2 regions of the Bacillus sp. YH3-2-B2 genome follow, and region 1 is predicted to be linked to the other one. Evidence: riboswitches for the same ligand, from Rfam matches in the RefSeq annotation. Region 1 holds a riboswitch; the other holds the start of a gene.
The links. Region 1 has a riboswitch for lysine ahead of ACWJJX_RS13720 (aspartate kinase). Riboswitches for the same ligand answer to the same signal wherever they lie in the genome.

Region 1 (7,550 bases):
ATGAAGGCGAAGAAAAAACCGCTGGAAGAACTTGAGCTCGATGATCTCGGCATTGATGAAGATGATGCCGCACCGAAGCTCAAAACGATCGAACGTTTTCTGCCGCCGCAAAAAGAAGCGGGCAGACTGATCGAAGGAGAAGCCGCTGAGCAGGCGAAGGAGCTTGTATCACTGCTGAGAAAAGAAGCCAAAGTCGTATAAACTGATATTAAAGAAACTGGGGGATGTCAGAATGGGAAAAAAAGTGATCGTACTCGGAGAAATTCGTGACGGCGCCTTACGGAACGTCACCTTTGAAGCCATAGCCGCAGGCAAAACCATTTCCGGCGGAGGAGATGTCATCGGCGTGCTGATGGGAAAGGGCGCGGCTGATGCAGCATCAGAACTCATTCAGTACGGCGCCGACAAAGTATTTACGGCCGATTCGCCGGGGCTTTCTCAGTATACGGCGGACGGATATGCCGCGGTTCTCGGGGATTTGATCGAAAATGAAAAGCCTGATGCGGTCATTTTCGGCCACACTTCTATGGGAAAAGATTTGTCACCTAAGCTTGCGGCCCGGTTTGAAACGGGGCTGATTTCAGACAGCACGGATGTAAGCGTTACCGGAGATAACATCGTTTTTACAAGACCGATCTATTCCGGCAAAGCCTTTGAACAGGTGATTTCAACTGATCCTTTCATTCTGGCGACAATTCGTCCGAATAATATTCAGGCATTAGAAAAAGACGCGAACCGGACGGGTGATATTGAAGAGCTTGCGGCGCCTCCGGCAGATTTGCGGACGGTCATTGAAGAAGTAGTCAAAAAAACGGCGGACGGCGTGGATTTATCAGAAGCGAAAATTATCGTAGCAGGCGGCCGCGGTGTAAAAAGCAAAGATGGATTTGAACCGTTAAAAGAACTTGCCGAGGTGCTCGGAGCAGCGGTGGGCGCTTCGCGCGGCGCGTGTGACGCGGACTACTGCGACTATTCTCTTCAAATCGGCCAGACGGGAAAAGTTGTCACGCCGGATTTGTATATCGCCTGCGGCATTTCCGGAGCGATTCAGCATTTGGCGGGCATGTCAAACAGTAAGGTCATCGTTGCCATTAACAAAGACCCGGAAGCGGAAATATTTAAAATAGCGGACTACGGAATTGTCGGCGATTTGTTCGAAGTGGCACCGCTTCTGACCCAGGAATTTAAAAATGCCAATATTCATTCATAATCAAAACCCTCTGGCTTATTTGTCAGAGGGTTTTGATTTGTGTTAATTAGTTCGTACAAATTACAGATTAATAAAACAATAGATTGACATGTACGAACCAATGTAATAAGCTTTTGTAAAGCGCTTACAAACTTATCCATTCAGCATACATCCCAGATAGATCGGCTCTAGTGCTTTCATTCTTATTAAGGGGAAGGAATGATCAAGTTTGTCTCACAATACGGCAGTCATTCAAACTGATATCACACGGGGAACCATTAATAAAAACATATACGGACATTTCGCGGAACACCTGGGAAGAGGCATATATGAGGGCATCTGGGTCGGAAAAGATTCCGATATTCCGAATACCGGAGGGGTCAGGACGGATGTCGCCGCCGCCCTCAAACAGCTTCAGATTCCCGTCCTCAGGTGGCCGGGCGGCTGTTTTGCTGATGAATATCATTGGGCGAACGGCGTAGGGAAACGCAAAACCATGCTGAATACCCATTGGGGCGGGACGATTGATTCTAATGAATTCGGCACGCATGAGTTTATGATGCTTTGTGAACTGCTCGGATGCGAACCGTACATCGCCGGAAACGTCGGCAGCGGAACGGTTAAAGAAATGGCTGATTGGATTGAATACATGACGTTTGAAGCAGGCACCCCGATGTCCGACTGGAGAAAAGAAAACGGGCGGGAAAAACCGTGGAAGCTGAAATATTTCGGAATAGGAAATGAGAACTGGGGCTGCGGCGGAAACATGCATCCTGAGTATTATGCCGACCTTTACCGAAACTTTCAAACCTATGTCCGCAATTACAGCGGTAATGAAATCTATAAAATTGCCGGCGGCGCGAATGTCGACGATTACCGCTGGACTGAAATTTTAATGAAAAAAGCCGCGGATCTCATGGACGGGCTGAGCCTGCATTATTACACAATACCGGGCGACTTCTGGAAGGGGAAAGGATCAGCGACGGAGTTTACGGAAGATGAATGGTTCATCACGATGAAAAAAGCGGCGCATATGGATGAATTGATCACAAGGCACAGCGCCATCATGGATCAGTACGATCCCGAAAAAAGAGTCGGGCTGATCATTGATGAATGGGGCACGTGGCTTGATCCTGAGCCGGGCACGAATCCGGGCTTTCTGTATCAGCAGAATACGATCCGCGACGCCCTTGTCGCCGCCGCGCATTTTCACATTTTTCATCAGCACGCAGACCGCGTACAGATGGCCAATATCGCGCAAACCGTCAACGTGCTTCAGGCAATGATCCTGACAGAAGGGAACGATATGCTGTTGACGCCGACGTATCATGTGTTTGATATGTTTAAGGTGCACCAGGACGCATCTCTTTTAGCCTCAGAAACAATAGCGGCCGGGTACGAATGGAATGACGGCCGGCTCCCGCAAGTCAGCATTTCAGCGTCCAAACAGCAAAACGGAGACATACATATCAGCATTTGCAATATCGATCATCTGCACAAAGCTGACGTGAAGATTGAACTGCGGGGCATGAAAAAGACAGGGACGCCTTCGGGAACGATTCTGCACGCGGAAAAAATGAATGCCCGCAATACATTCAGCAGTCCGGAAAACGTCAAACCGAAGCCGTTTTCCGGGTTTGCTCAAAAGGGAGGAAAACTTGAGGCGGAGCTTCCTCCGATGGCGATTGTATTAATCACGCTGCCTGCGGATCCATCTTAAGTTTTGAACGCCCGCCGCCCGGTTATAATACACTGTATAAATAAGATTATTTCCGGCGGGTTCGGGAGAAAATAATATAAGCATTAAATTAGCATGAACGAATGGGAGATGCTATACTAAAAATCATCATTTGACAATTGGAGGAATAACAAATGGCTATCGTAAAAGCAACTGATCAATCGTTCTCAGCTGAAACAAGTGAAGGTGTCGTATTGGCTGATTTCTGGGCTCCTTGGTGCGGACCTTGTAAAATGATCGCGCCCGTTCTTGAAGAGCTTGATCAAGAAATGGGAGACAAATTGAAAATCGTCAAAATCGACGTGGATGAAAACCAAGAAACTGCCGGTAAATACGGCGTCATGAGCATCCCGACACTTCTCGTGCTAAAAGACGGAGAAGTCGTTGAAACATCTGTCGGCTTCAAACCGAAAGAAGCTCTTGAAGAGCTTGTAAACAAACATCTGTAAGCCGAAAGCTTCCGTTACGGCAGGGCGATTCCTTTGAAAGGGAATCGCCTTTTTTTGATCTTCCAAAAGCTGAGAATGGAGAAAAACAAATGTTCGTGATACACTGAATGGACACGAGAAATGAATGTAAGGAAGGGTAACGTATGAATAAACAACTGAAAGAAAAGCTGGCCCTCCTTCCCGATCAGCCGGGCTGTTATTTAATGAAAGACCGTCAAAAAACAGTCATCTACGTGGGGAAAGCGAAAGTCTTGAAAAACAGGGTGCGGTCTTATTTCACCGGTTCTCACGACGCAAAAACCCAACGGCTTGTGACGGAGATTGAGGACTTTGAATATATCGTGACTTCCTCCAATCTTGAAGCGCTTATTTTGGAAATGAATCTGATTAAAAAATACGATCCGAAATACAACGTCATGCTGAAAGATGATAAAACCTATCCCTTTATAAAAATCACCCATGAACGCCATCCTCGGCTGATTGTCACCCGGAATGTCAAAAAAGACAAAGGACGCTATTTCGGCCCGTATCCGAATGTGCAGGCGGCGCGGGAAACGAAAAAACTGCTGGACCGCCTTTACCCGCTCAGGAAATGCTCAAAGCTTCCGGACCGCGTCTGTCTTTATTATCATCTCGGACAATGCCTCGCCCCATGTGTAAAGGATATATCTGAGGAGACAAACCGCGAGATTGTTGAAGACATCACCCGTTTTTTAAAGGGAGGGCATAACGAAATCAAAAAAGAGCTTGAAGCGAAAATGGCAGAAGCGGCCGAAAAGCTTGAATTTGAACGGGCTAAAGAATTCCGCGACCAGCTTGCTCACATCGAATCGACGATGGAGAAGCAGAAAATGACCATGAATGACCTTCTGGACCGCGATGTGTTTGCATATGCCTACGATAAAGGCTGGATGTGCGTCCAAGTCTTTTTTATACGCCAAGGAAAACTGATCGAACGCGATGTCAGCATGTTTCCGATGTATCAGGAAGCGGATGAAGAGTTTCTGACCTTCATCGGCCAGTTCTATTCCAAAAACAATCACTTTCTGCCTAAGGAAATTCTGGTGCCTGACAGCGTTGACAGGGACATGATCAGCGAGCTGTTGGAAACCGCCGTGCATCAGCCGAAAAAAGGCCCGAAAAAAGAGCTGCTTTTGCTTGCGCACAAAAATGCGAAAATCGCCCTGCGGGAAAAATTCTCGTTAATCGAGCGGGATGAGGAACGGTCAATCGGTGCAGCCGAACGGCTTGGCGACGCACTGAATATTTACACGCCGCATCGGATTGAAGCGTTTGACAACTCCAATATTCAAGGCACAAACCCCGTATCGGCCATGATTGTCTTTATAGACGGAAAACCGAATAAAAAGGAATACCGCAAATATAAAATTAAAACCGTAACAGGGCCTGATGATTACGGCTCAATGAGGGAAGTCGTCAGAAGAAGATACACGAGGGTGCTCCGCGAAAACCTTCCGCTGCCGGATTTAATCATCATTGACGGCGGAAAAGGGCAGATTAACGCGGCGCGCGACGTGCTCGAGAATGAGCTCGGCCTTGATGTCCCGGTAGCGGGATTGGCGAAAGATGATAAACACCGGACATCGAACCTGTTGATCGGCGACCCGCTTGAACCGGTGTTTCTGGAGCGGAACAGCCAAGAGTTTTACCTGCTTCAGCGCATTCAGGACGAAGTTCACCGTTTTGCGATCAGCTTTCACAGACAGATCCGGGGAAAAAGCGTCTTTCAATCCGTTCTGGATGATATCCCCGGAATCGGCGAAAAACGCAAAAAAATGCTCTTAAAACATTTCGGATCTGTCAAAAAGATGAAGGAAGCAAGCCTTGACGATATCAAAAAAGCCGGTGTCCCGGCCGCGGCGGCCCAGCTGCTGTTTGAAAAATTAAAAAAATAGTATTGTGCTTTCCTGAAAAATCTGCTAGAATGTGAACTAATTTCATAAGATCGTGTTATATGGTGAAGATAGAGGTGCGAACTTCAATAGTAAGCCTTTGGAGAATGATGGATTCTGTGAAAAAGGCTGAAAGGGGAGCGTCGCCGAAGTGTATCACATCCCATCGGTGTGATTTGCTGGCCTTGCATTAAATAAATGTAAGGCTGTCAAGAATTCATTTTCTTGGAGGGCTATCTCGTTGTTCATAATCAATCGTAATGATATGAAAAAGCAATGAGAGCTATTCCTCTCATTGCTTTTTTTATTGTGGACAAAACGCTCTTTTCTCCTCACCCGCACGAACCAAAATGTAAAGGGTGGTCTAGTATGGGTCTTATCGTACAAAAATTCGGAGGCACTTCCGTGGGCTCTGCCGAAAAAATTCAAAATGCCGCAAATCGCGCCATTGCTGAAAAGCAAAAAGGCCATGATGTCGTAGTCGTCGTTTCGGCAATGGGAAAATCAACCGACGCGCTCGTTAACCTCGCGGCTGAAATCACATCTGAACCAAGCAGACGCGAGATGGATATGCTTTTGTCTACGGGGGAGCAGGTCACGATTTCGCTTTTGGCCATGGCGCTTCAGGAAAAAGGATATGACGCCGTCTCTTATACGGGCTGGCAGGCGGGTGTCCGCACGGAAGCCGTTCACGGCAATGCGAGAATTACGGATATTGATATCACGGCGATTCGTTCGCAGCTTGCAGAAGGCAAAATTACAGTCGTTGCCGGTTTTCAGGGCGTAACGGAAGACGGCGGCATCACGACGCTCGGACGGGGCGGTTCCGATACGACGGCGGTCGCTCTTGCAGCAGCGCTGGATGCGGATAAATGCGACATTTATACAGATGTTCCGGGCGTATTTACGACAGATCCGCGGTATGTCCGGTCAGCGAGAAAACTGGCGGGGATTTCTTATGATGAAATGCTGGAGCTTGCAAATCTCGGAGCGGGTGTTCTTCACCCGCGGGCGGTTGAGTTCGCAAAAAACTACCAAGTGCCTTTAGAAGTGCGGTCAAGCACGGAGCATGAAGCCGGAACATTAATTGAGGAGGAATCATCAATGGAGCAGAATTTAATCGTCAGAGGAATTGCATTTGAAGACCAGATCACAAGGGTGTCCGTTACGGGCCTTGCAAGCGGACTGACAACACTTTCAACAATCTTCACCGCGCTGGCAAAACGAAACATCAACGTTGACATTATTATTCAGACACAGTCGGACGATGGGGAAGCGGATATTTCTTTCTCAGTGAAAACGGAAGATGCCGCGCAAACGGTCGCCGTGCTTGAAGAATATAAAAACGCGCTTAACTATGAAAAAATTGAAACCGAAAGAAAACTGGCGAAAGTCTCCATTGTCGGGTCGGGCATGGTTTCAAATCCCGGCGTCGCCGCGGACATGTTTGCCGTACTGGCGGAAAAAAATGTACAAGTCAAAATGGTAAGCACATCCGAAATAAAAGTATCAGCGGTTGTCAGCGAAAATGATATGGTGAAAGCGGTCGAAGCGCTTCATGACGCGTTTGAGCTTTCTAAACAGCCGTCTGCCGTATAAACGGGCAGGCAAAAAGGCGGGACTTGGAGTCACCGCCTTTTTTCAATTATACAGGGTCCTTCATATCCCATTTTACGGTCAGGACGACTTTATCCGCTCTCTTTTTTACCTGTTCATAAGATTCTGCAATCTGATCGTTCATCAATTGAATCTGTTCGGCTATAAAACCGGCTTCAAGCTGGAAACAAGGCTCTTTCTGATGTTTGAGCCTGTTGGACACGAGCGGTCCTTCCAGTTCAAATTCCAATTCTTGTTTTTTTGATCCTGCGTTTGTCAAAGTTCCCCAGCCGGCTTTTTCAAAAAAGGCGGGGATTTCTTCCCACGATTGAAGAGGAAATTTGCGGGCGAGGCGTTTTCCCGCCCAATACATCATCGATGAATGCTCCGGGCCGAGGATATCCGGAAGCATGATTTCCCGGATTAATTCGTAGCCGTATGCGCTGACGTCGAGTTCAGTTAAAGGTTCTAAAGCTGCTTCATAATTATTCTTCATATTATGTATTCCCCTCTCTCCTTCGTTTATTATAGCTTAAACAGGGGGGAGGATTACAGGATGATCCTATAAAACCCGTGAAAAAAAGTGAGAAAGATATCGCAGGAAAATAAAATTTTCCCTCCAGATAATCAATTCCGAAAATTATAATTTATGTACACGTTTTCTT
Region 2 (7,550 bases), on a different contig from region 1:
TCCATACATACAAGAAAATCGGCGCAGCGCTGATTGCCATGCTGCTCATCGCCGCTTTGGCCGCATGCGGCAATTCTTCAGACACAAAAGGTTCTTCTGAAAAAGAAGAAACCATCACGTATAAAGCCGAAAACGGCAATATTAAAATCCCGAAGCACCCGAAACGGGTCGTCGTCATGGCTGACGGCTACTACGGCGACTTCAAACAGCTCGGCATCAATGTTGTCGGCGCGCCGCAAAACGTATTTAAAAACCCTTATTACAAAGGGGAAACAAAAGGTGTGACAAACATCGGCGACGGCACGTCCGTTGAAAAAATCATTGATTTAAAGCCGGATTTAATCGTTGTCTGGACGACACAAGGCGCCGACATTGAAAAACTGGAAAAAATCGCGCCGACAATCGCCATTAAATATGACAAGCGCAGCAACATTGATCAATTCAAAGAGTTTGCGAAAATGACAGGCACTGAAGATAAAGCAGAAAAATGGCTGGCTGAATGGGATAAAAAAACCGCTGCCGCTAAAACAAAGGTTCAAAAAGCGGTCGGCTCAAAAACCATCTCCATCATGCAGACAAACGGAAAAGACATCTATGTATTCGGTAAAGACTTCGGCCGCGGCGGAAGCATTATTTATGACAAACTCGGGCTGAAGGCCACAAAACTGACGCAGGAAAAAGCCATTAATCAAGGGCCGGGCTACGCCAGCATTTCACTCGAGAAACTGCCTGACTTCGCGGGAGACTACATCTTTATGGGGCCATGGCAGGCCGGCGGTGACGACAAAGGCGTGCTTGACAGCTCAATCTGGAAGAACCTCGATGCCGTCAAACAAAACCATGTCTACCGCATTGATCCGATCGGCTTCTATTTCTCAGACCCGATCTCACTTGAAGGCCAGCTCGACTACATCACAAAAAGCTTAACGAAGTAACCCCGAAGCCGCTGTCACAGCGGCTTTTTATTACGCTTAAAACTTGACAAAAAAATTTATTTATGCTATAATTTACATTTTTGGATTAACATGTATAATAAGATTCTCCCGGCCGGAGATTGATGTAAATAACGGAGGATCTTTATATGAAAGAAAACAAGGCGAGTATGACTTCCCTGCTGTCCGCTTTCGGAAGGGCGTACCATAGTAAATACGACACCCCGGTGATATTTGATGATTTTTTGGCACAAGATCTGATTTCTGAAAAAGAGCATTCGGACATCCGCGATCATCTCATTCAAGGTATATCATTTTTCAGCAAAGACATGGCACAGAGGCTTCAAGGCCAACCGGATGACATCTTAAAATGGGTGACTCAAGTACAGCTGTCTCCTACACCGTTAGCCCGTGCCGCATATTGTGAAGAAGTGCTTTTGAATGAAGTGAAGCTCGGGGCCAAACAGTATGTTATCCTTGGCGCAGGACTGGATACTTTCTGTTTCAGACATCCTGAAGTGACAAACGCCTTAGACATATTTGAAATCGATCATCCCGCTTCACAGGAAGACAAAATAAACAGATTGAAACATCTGAATCTCGACATTTCCCATCATCTTCATTTTGTACCGATGGACTTCGCCGCTTCGCTTTCTTTCAGCCGTCTGTATCAGGAAGGTTTTTCACGCCAAAAAACCTTTTTCAGCCTGCTCGGTGTGTCATACTACCTTACGAAAGAGCATCTCGCCCGCCTGCTCACACAATTATTTGCCGAAGTCCCGCTGGGAAGCTCTATCGTGTTTGATTATGCAGATGAGTCGCTCTTTGAAGAAAGAGGACTGTCAAACAGAGTGGAAAACATGGTGAAAATGGCTGCAGCAGGCGGGGAACCGATGTTATCGTGTTTCAGTTATAAAGAAATCGAAAAAATATTAGAATCATCAGGTCTGCTTATTTATGAACATGTATCTCCGGCGGACGTCAATGACCGTTTTTTCAGCGGACGCACTGACCATTTAACCGCATTTGAGACCATTCATTATATACACGCCGTCAAAAAGTAATCCGCTGCCGCCAACAAAAAAAGACATCTCACAGACGTGAGATGTCTTTTTGTCATACCGATGGTCTGTTGTTTGCAAATTTCTTTGAGACGAAAGGATATAACAGCAAACCGACGAAAAACAGCCCGATACCGAGAATAAAGGTCGTTAAATCGGCCGTTCCGGTAATAATGACGTAAAAAGAATAAATGCAGGCAAGGATGGCGATGATACCGTCTCTTACTCTTGAGCCCTTTATCTCGTCATACGTTTCACCCGTAAAAATGAGCTTCAGGCTGTAAAACGCTGACACGAGATACGGAATCAGATAAGCGAGCGTCGCCGCCGTCGTTAAAAACGTAAACGCGTCACTGATCGTCCGGGAAATAACCGAAAAGATAAAGATCTGTGACATTACGTTCGTTACGATTAACGACACAACCGGGCTCCCCTGTTTATTCGTTTTTGCAAAAGCAGCGGGAAAGTCTCCTGATTTCGCCGCTTGATACGGAACTTCAGAACCGAGAAGAATCCAGCCGAGCATCGTTCCGAACAGACACAAAATCGCCAGAATCGCCATAATGACGCTTCCCGCGCTGCCGACGATCGCGTACAATACGTCAACAAACGGTTTTTCCGAGCCGACAAGCTTACCATGCGGAAGCACACCCATCGTAATCAATGTCACGATGATATAGATGCTGAGCGCGATCAATAATCCGGTAATGGTGGCGCGTTTCACGTCGCGCTGCGAACGGGCGCGCCCGGATAAAATGACTGCCGATTCAATTCCGACGAACGCCCATAATGTTGAAATCGCCGCATTGTGGATCTGTCCGCCGATTCCCTCAACCGTGTGAGGACCTGTTTGAACAGGAAAATAAAAATGATCGAAAAACGACGTTTGAAATACAAACAAACCTGCAATGATAAAGAAGATAAATCCTAATACTTTTGAAAACGTCGTGACGAAATTTAATTTACTCGCACCGTTAATGCTGGTGACGAGGATCGTGTGAGTGCCCCATAATAAAACCGTACATACGGCAAACGTCAGCAGCTGGCCGAGCGTAACCGCCTGACCGCCGATCGAAAACATTTCACGCTTATCCGTTAAAATCGGGAAAAATGATGTTAAATATCCGGCAAGGCTCGTGATGATCGCCACGTTGCTGATCCAGCTCGCCACCCAGTAGCCCCACACCATCGTGAAGCCCGCTGCATTCCCTTTTTTCCGATCGCTGAACAGCGCACGCGCATAGCTTTGCGGCCCCGCCGTCAGCTCAGGCTTGCGGATGGATAAGTGGCCGAAGACCAGCGCGATCATTAACACACCGGCTCCCGTTAAAAGCCATGCCGATGTGGCGCCGAACGGGCTCGCGATTTTTGCGAGCGTACTCGGAAGCGAAAAGATGCCCGAGCCTACCATATTTCCTACGACAAACGCCGTTAATAACCAAAAACCCCATTTTTTCGTCTGTTCCATTCCTGTACCTCCTGGTTGTTCATTCGTACGGACCAGACCCCGAGACCATATTTACACGCAAAAAAAGCCTGAACAAAAGTCCATGCTTAAAGAAACACACACACCCTTGATCTCCGGATAGCCCTCCGCGAAAAAGCACGCGGCAGTCCTGCACTTATTCAGATACAGTCCCAGCATAAAGAAGGATCGGCTTTCTTTACACTTCGGCGCTGATGCCTTTAACACATGTTTTGCGGCCCCTTATCAGCCTGGCATGTGCGACTCATCATCAAGCGCAACCTCTACCTCACCGAGAAAGAGTGAGGATTTTTATCATTCAATTCTACTCAGAGGTTATCAGAGATAAAAAGATCTGTCAAAGGGAAATATTAGACGGAAAACGGATAGAGCGTTCGCCCTACCCGTCTTATATGGTCAGCGGTTGTTTTTTTTCTTTTGAACAGCTTCTTGAAGCGGATCGTCTTTCAGCGCTGCACTGGCGTCGTCAAGCGCGCCTTGAATGACGTTTTTGTTTTTATCGCTGTTTTTTCCTTTTTCTTTGTTAAAGAAAGCCATCTGTATCACCTCTTTATCAAATATAGGTACACCTATAATGTGTCTTTTTCCGCGGCAGAATATGCGGAATCCGCGTCTCCTTCCTTTTGGCGGAACAGGTAAAGTTTGTTGATCAAACATGCATTCTCTTGATATATTTGTAATTCAGGGGATTTTGGCAAAAATAAAAAGGAGAAGCGAAAAATGACAGGAAAAACACACATCATGGGAGGCATCGCTTCTTGTTCCGCAATTGCGTATTATTATGGGTATGATCCGGTCCTTATGACCTCAGCGGGTGCCCTCGGGGCGCTGATTCCCGACATATGCCATACGAAAAGCAAAATCGGCAGAACGCTGCCCGTTCTGTCCAAAATCGTAAGCACGGTGTTCGGCCACAGAACGTTTACACACAGCCTGCTGTTTATGCTTATTATGTTTTTCATTACGGCAACCTATATTCCGAATCCGAGCATTTCCGCCGGACTGATGATCGGAATGGCGAGCCACCTTGTGCTTGACGCATGGACCGTCAACGGCATTAAACTGCTGTTTCCGTCCGCCATCCGCTTCCGTCTTCCCCTTTATATGAGAACGGGGAGCTTTTCGGAGCAGCTTGTGCTGGCCGGCTTAACGATTGTATCCTGCTATTATTTATACGAACTGGTTCACGGCCGCATCTCTTAAACAAAAAGCGTCTTTTCGCTTTTAGGGTGAGGAGTCATACATATGAAGAAAACCTTTTTCAGCAATCATCGGTTTTTATGCCTGTCCATCCTGTTCATGTGGGTGAAAACCTATGCCGTGTATAAGCTCGGTTTCGGTCTGCAGAACAATTCGGTTCTTGAGGAATGTCTGCTCCTTATTAATCCGCTGAGCTTCATTGTGCCGCTGTTCGGCATCGCCCTCTTGCTGACGGAAAAAAAACAGCGGATCTTTCTGCTTTCGGCAAATGTGATGCTGACGGGAATTTTAATCGCGAATACGGTGTTTTACGGGTTTTATATTGATTTTATCACCATACCGGTTTTGTTTCAGGCAAGCAATATGGGTGATATGGGAAGCAGCGTCCAAGAGCTGTTTCACCCGCTTTATATCGCTTTATTTTTGGATATTGCGATTTTGTTTTATCTTGGAAAAAGGCATAAAGCCGATAAAGGAAAAGCGGGCGCCCGTACCGTTAAAGCGTATGCGTGGGCATCAGCCGGCCTCATGCTGTGCAACCTTGCGCTGTCTGAGGCCGAGCAGCCGAAGCTGTTCAAGCACCCTTTTGATCGTGAAGCGCTCGTAAAAGGAATCGGCCTGTTCCACTTTCATTTGTATGACACCATTTCGCAGACGCTGAATGCAGGGGCTAAAGCGTTTGCCGATGAAGACAGCCTTGCGGCGGTCGCGAATTACACTCAAGCCGGCTACAGCAGGCCGTCCGATTCAAAATTCGGGCTTGCAAAGGGGCGCAATGTGATTTTTGTTACGCTCGAATCAACACAGCGTTTTGTAATGGATGAGCGGGTCAGCGGACGGGAGATTACCCCGTTTTTAAACAAACTGCGAAAAAAAAGTTATGACTTCACTCATTTTTATCAGCAGACTGAACAGGGAAAAACATCAGATTCAGAATTCATTACTGCGAATTCGCTGTATCCGTCTTCAAGCGGCGCCGTTTTTTTCACAAAAAGCGGCCACCGGTTCAATACGATGTACCATATGTTAAAAGACCGTCAATACTATTCAGCCGTTCTGCATGCCAATCATAAAGCCTTTTGGAACCGGGATGAGATGTACGGGGCATTCGGAATCGACCGTTTTTTCGACGCGGATGAATTTAAGGTGACACAGGAAAATTCAACAGGCTGGGGCCTGAAGGATAAGGAGTTTCTCGAACAGTCAGCGGAAAAATTAAAGAAGCTTCCGCAGCCGTTTTACGCAAGCCTGCTGACTTTGACCAACCATTTCCCTTTTGAAATTGATCAACAGGATCAGCTCATTGAGGAACCGGACACAAGCAGCGAGTTATTAAACCGCTATGTGACGACGGTCCGCTATGAAGATGAGGCTCTGAAACACTTTTTCAAGAAGCTGAAAAAAGAAGGGCTGTATGACAACGCGATGATCGTCCTGATGGGAGATCATTACGGTATATCCGAAGCCCATAATCAAGGACTTGCCGAATTCTTAGGGAAAGAGGAAATCACTCCGTTTGATACGGTTCAGCTTCAGCGCGTGCCGTTTATCATTCATATTCCCGGGGTGACCGACCGTGCGCCGGAAACGATTGCTTCGGCCGCGGGACAGGTTGATGTAAGGCCGACGCTGCTTCACCTGCTCGGCATTGAAACGAAAGGCAGCATTCAGTTCGGCAATGATCTGTTTTCCGGAGAGCGGACACCGTTTGCGGTGCTGAGAAACGGCAGCTTTATCACGGATGACCATATTTATACGAAAAATACGTGTTACAGCCGTAAAACGGGTGAACCGCTTTCTGACATGAGCGCGTGCAGCGATGAGAAAGAAAAAGCGGAACAAGAGCTGATGCTTTCCGATAAAATATTAAACGGCGACCTGCTGCGGTTTTATAAACAATAAAAAAATCCCTCCGTTATATGGAGGGATTTTTCATGTTTCATATATGAGCCGTCCTGTCATTTTCGTATCATATCCGGATAATTGAGAAAGCTGAGACTTGAATTCCTCAGAATTAAGAATGTCCCGCACGCTTTGAACAAGCTCCCGGTTTTGTTTTAAGACGACCACATCGTACTGCTCACTGATCACCGGGATAAAGTCCGTGCCTGCCATATGCGCCGCATGCAGCGACCCGACTCCGATATCCGCCTTTCCGCTTGATACTTGTGAAGCCGCTGACAGATGATCCGTGACAATGTCATGATATCCGGCGACATCAGACGGCGTGATGCCGAATGATCTGAGCTGTTCATCCAGCAGCACCCTCGCGCCTGATCCTTTTTCGCGATTGACGATGCGGACATCCTTTCGGCTCATGTCCTGAAAGCCCTGAATGTTCAGCGGATTGCCCTTTTTCACATATAATCCGGCCTGCCGCAGCACGACATGAAAAAGCGCAAACGGCTCCCCTGAAAGAATGCGCTTCACATACGGGATGTTATACTGCCCCGTCTCCCCATCGTATAAATGCAGACTGACGATGTCACAAGCCCCGCGGTACATCTCGATCAGGCTGTTCAAACTGCCGCTGTACTTGCGGAGCGGAGCTGCCTGTATTGTTTGTTCCAGCTGTTTGCTGAGGAGGTCCATCGACACATCCTGCCCGCTGATGATAACAGACTGCCTTTTTTCCGGCTCCCGCCCGCGTGACGGGTCAGGCGCTTCTGCTGCGGATGGCTTTTTTGACATTCTCATGTTTGCTTTATATTGTTTTAAGTCCTCTTCATCGACCCTCATCTGTCTTCCGACCCTGTACGCCGGAATGAGTCCTTTTTTTATCAAATCATATACTGTCAGTTTGGAGACCTTCAAAAGGCCCGCAACTTCTTCTATTGTATAGGAAGTGGCTTCTGTCATATTATCACGCTC

Region 2: linked by a shared signal. The riboswitch ahead of ACWJJX_RS08835 (amino acid permease) and the one ahead of ACWJJX_RS13720 (aspartate kinase) in region 1 are both predicted to bind lysine.

What each region holds. Positions count from the first base shown of each region.
Region 1 is NZ_JBSJQE010000003.1:702,909-710,458, reverse strand. Features, by position in the region: gene ACWJJX_RS13745 (electron transfer flavoprotein subunit beta/FixA family protein) at 1-201, shown strand, start outside; gene ACWJJX_RS13740 (electron transfer flavoprotein subunit alpha/FixB family protein) at 233-1,210, shown strand; gene ACWJJX_RS13735 (alpha-N-arabinofuranosidase) at 1,419-2,909, shown strand; gene trxA (thioredoxin) at 3,062-3,376, shown strand; gene uvrC (excinuclease ABC subunit UvrC) at 3,520-5,292, shown strand; lysine riboswitch at 5,354-5,533, shown strand; gene ACWJJX_RS13720 (aspartate kinase) at 5,659-6,888, shown strand; gene ACWJJX_RS13715 (YslB family protein) at 6,935-7,381, opposite strand.
Region 2 is NZ_JBSJQE010000002.1:766,626-774,175, reverse strand. Features, by position in the region: gene ACWJJX_RS08845 (iron-hydroxamate ABC transporter substrate-binding protein) at 1-935, shown strand, start outside; gene ACWJJX_RS08840 (class I SAM-dependent methyltransferase) at 1,082-1,996, shown strand; gene ACWJJX_RS08835 (amino acid permease) at 2,049-3,461, opposite strand; lysine riboswitch at 3,572-3,753, opposite strand; gene sspJ (small acid-soluble spore protein SspJ) at 3,876-4,016, opposite strand; gene ACWJJX_RS08825 (metal-dependent hydrolase) at 4,200-4,682, shown strand; gene ACWJJX_RS08820 (LTA synthase family protein) at 4,725-6,581, shown strand; gene ACWJJX_RS08815 (substrate-binding domain-containing protein) at 6,612-7,538, opposite strand.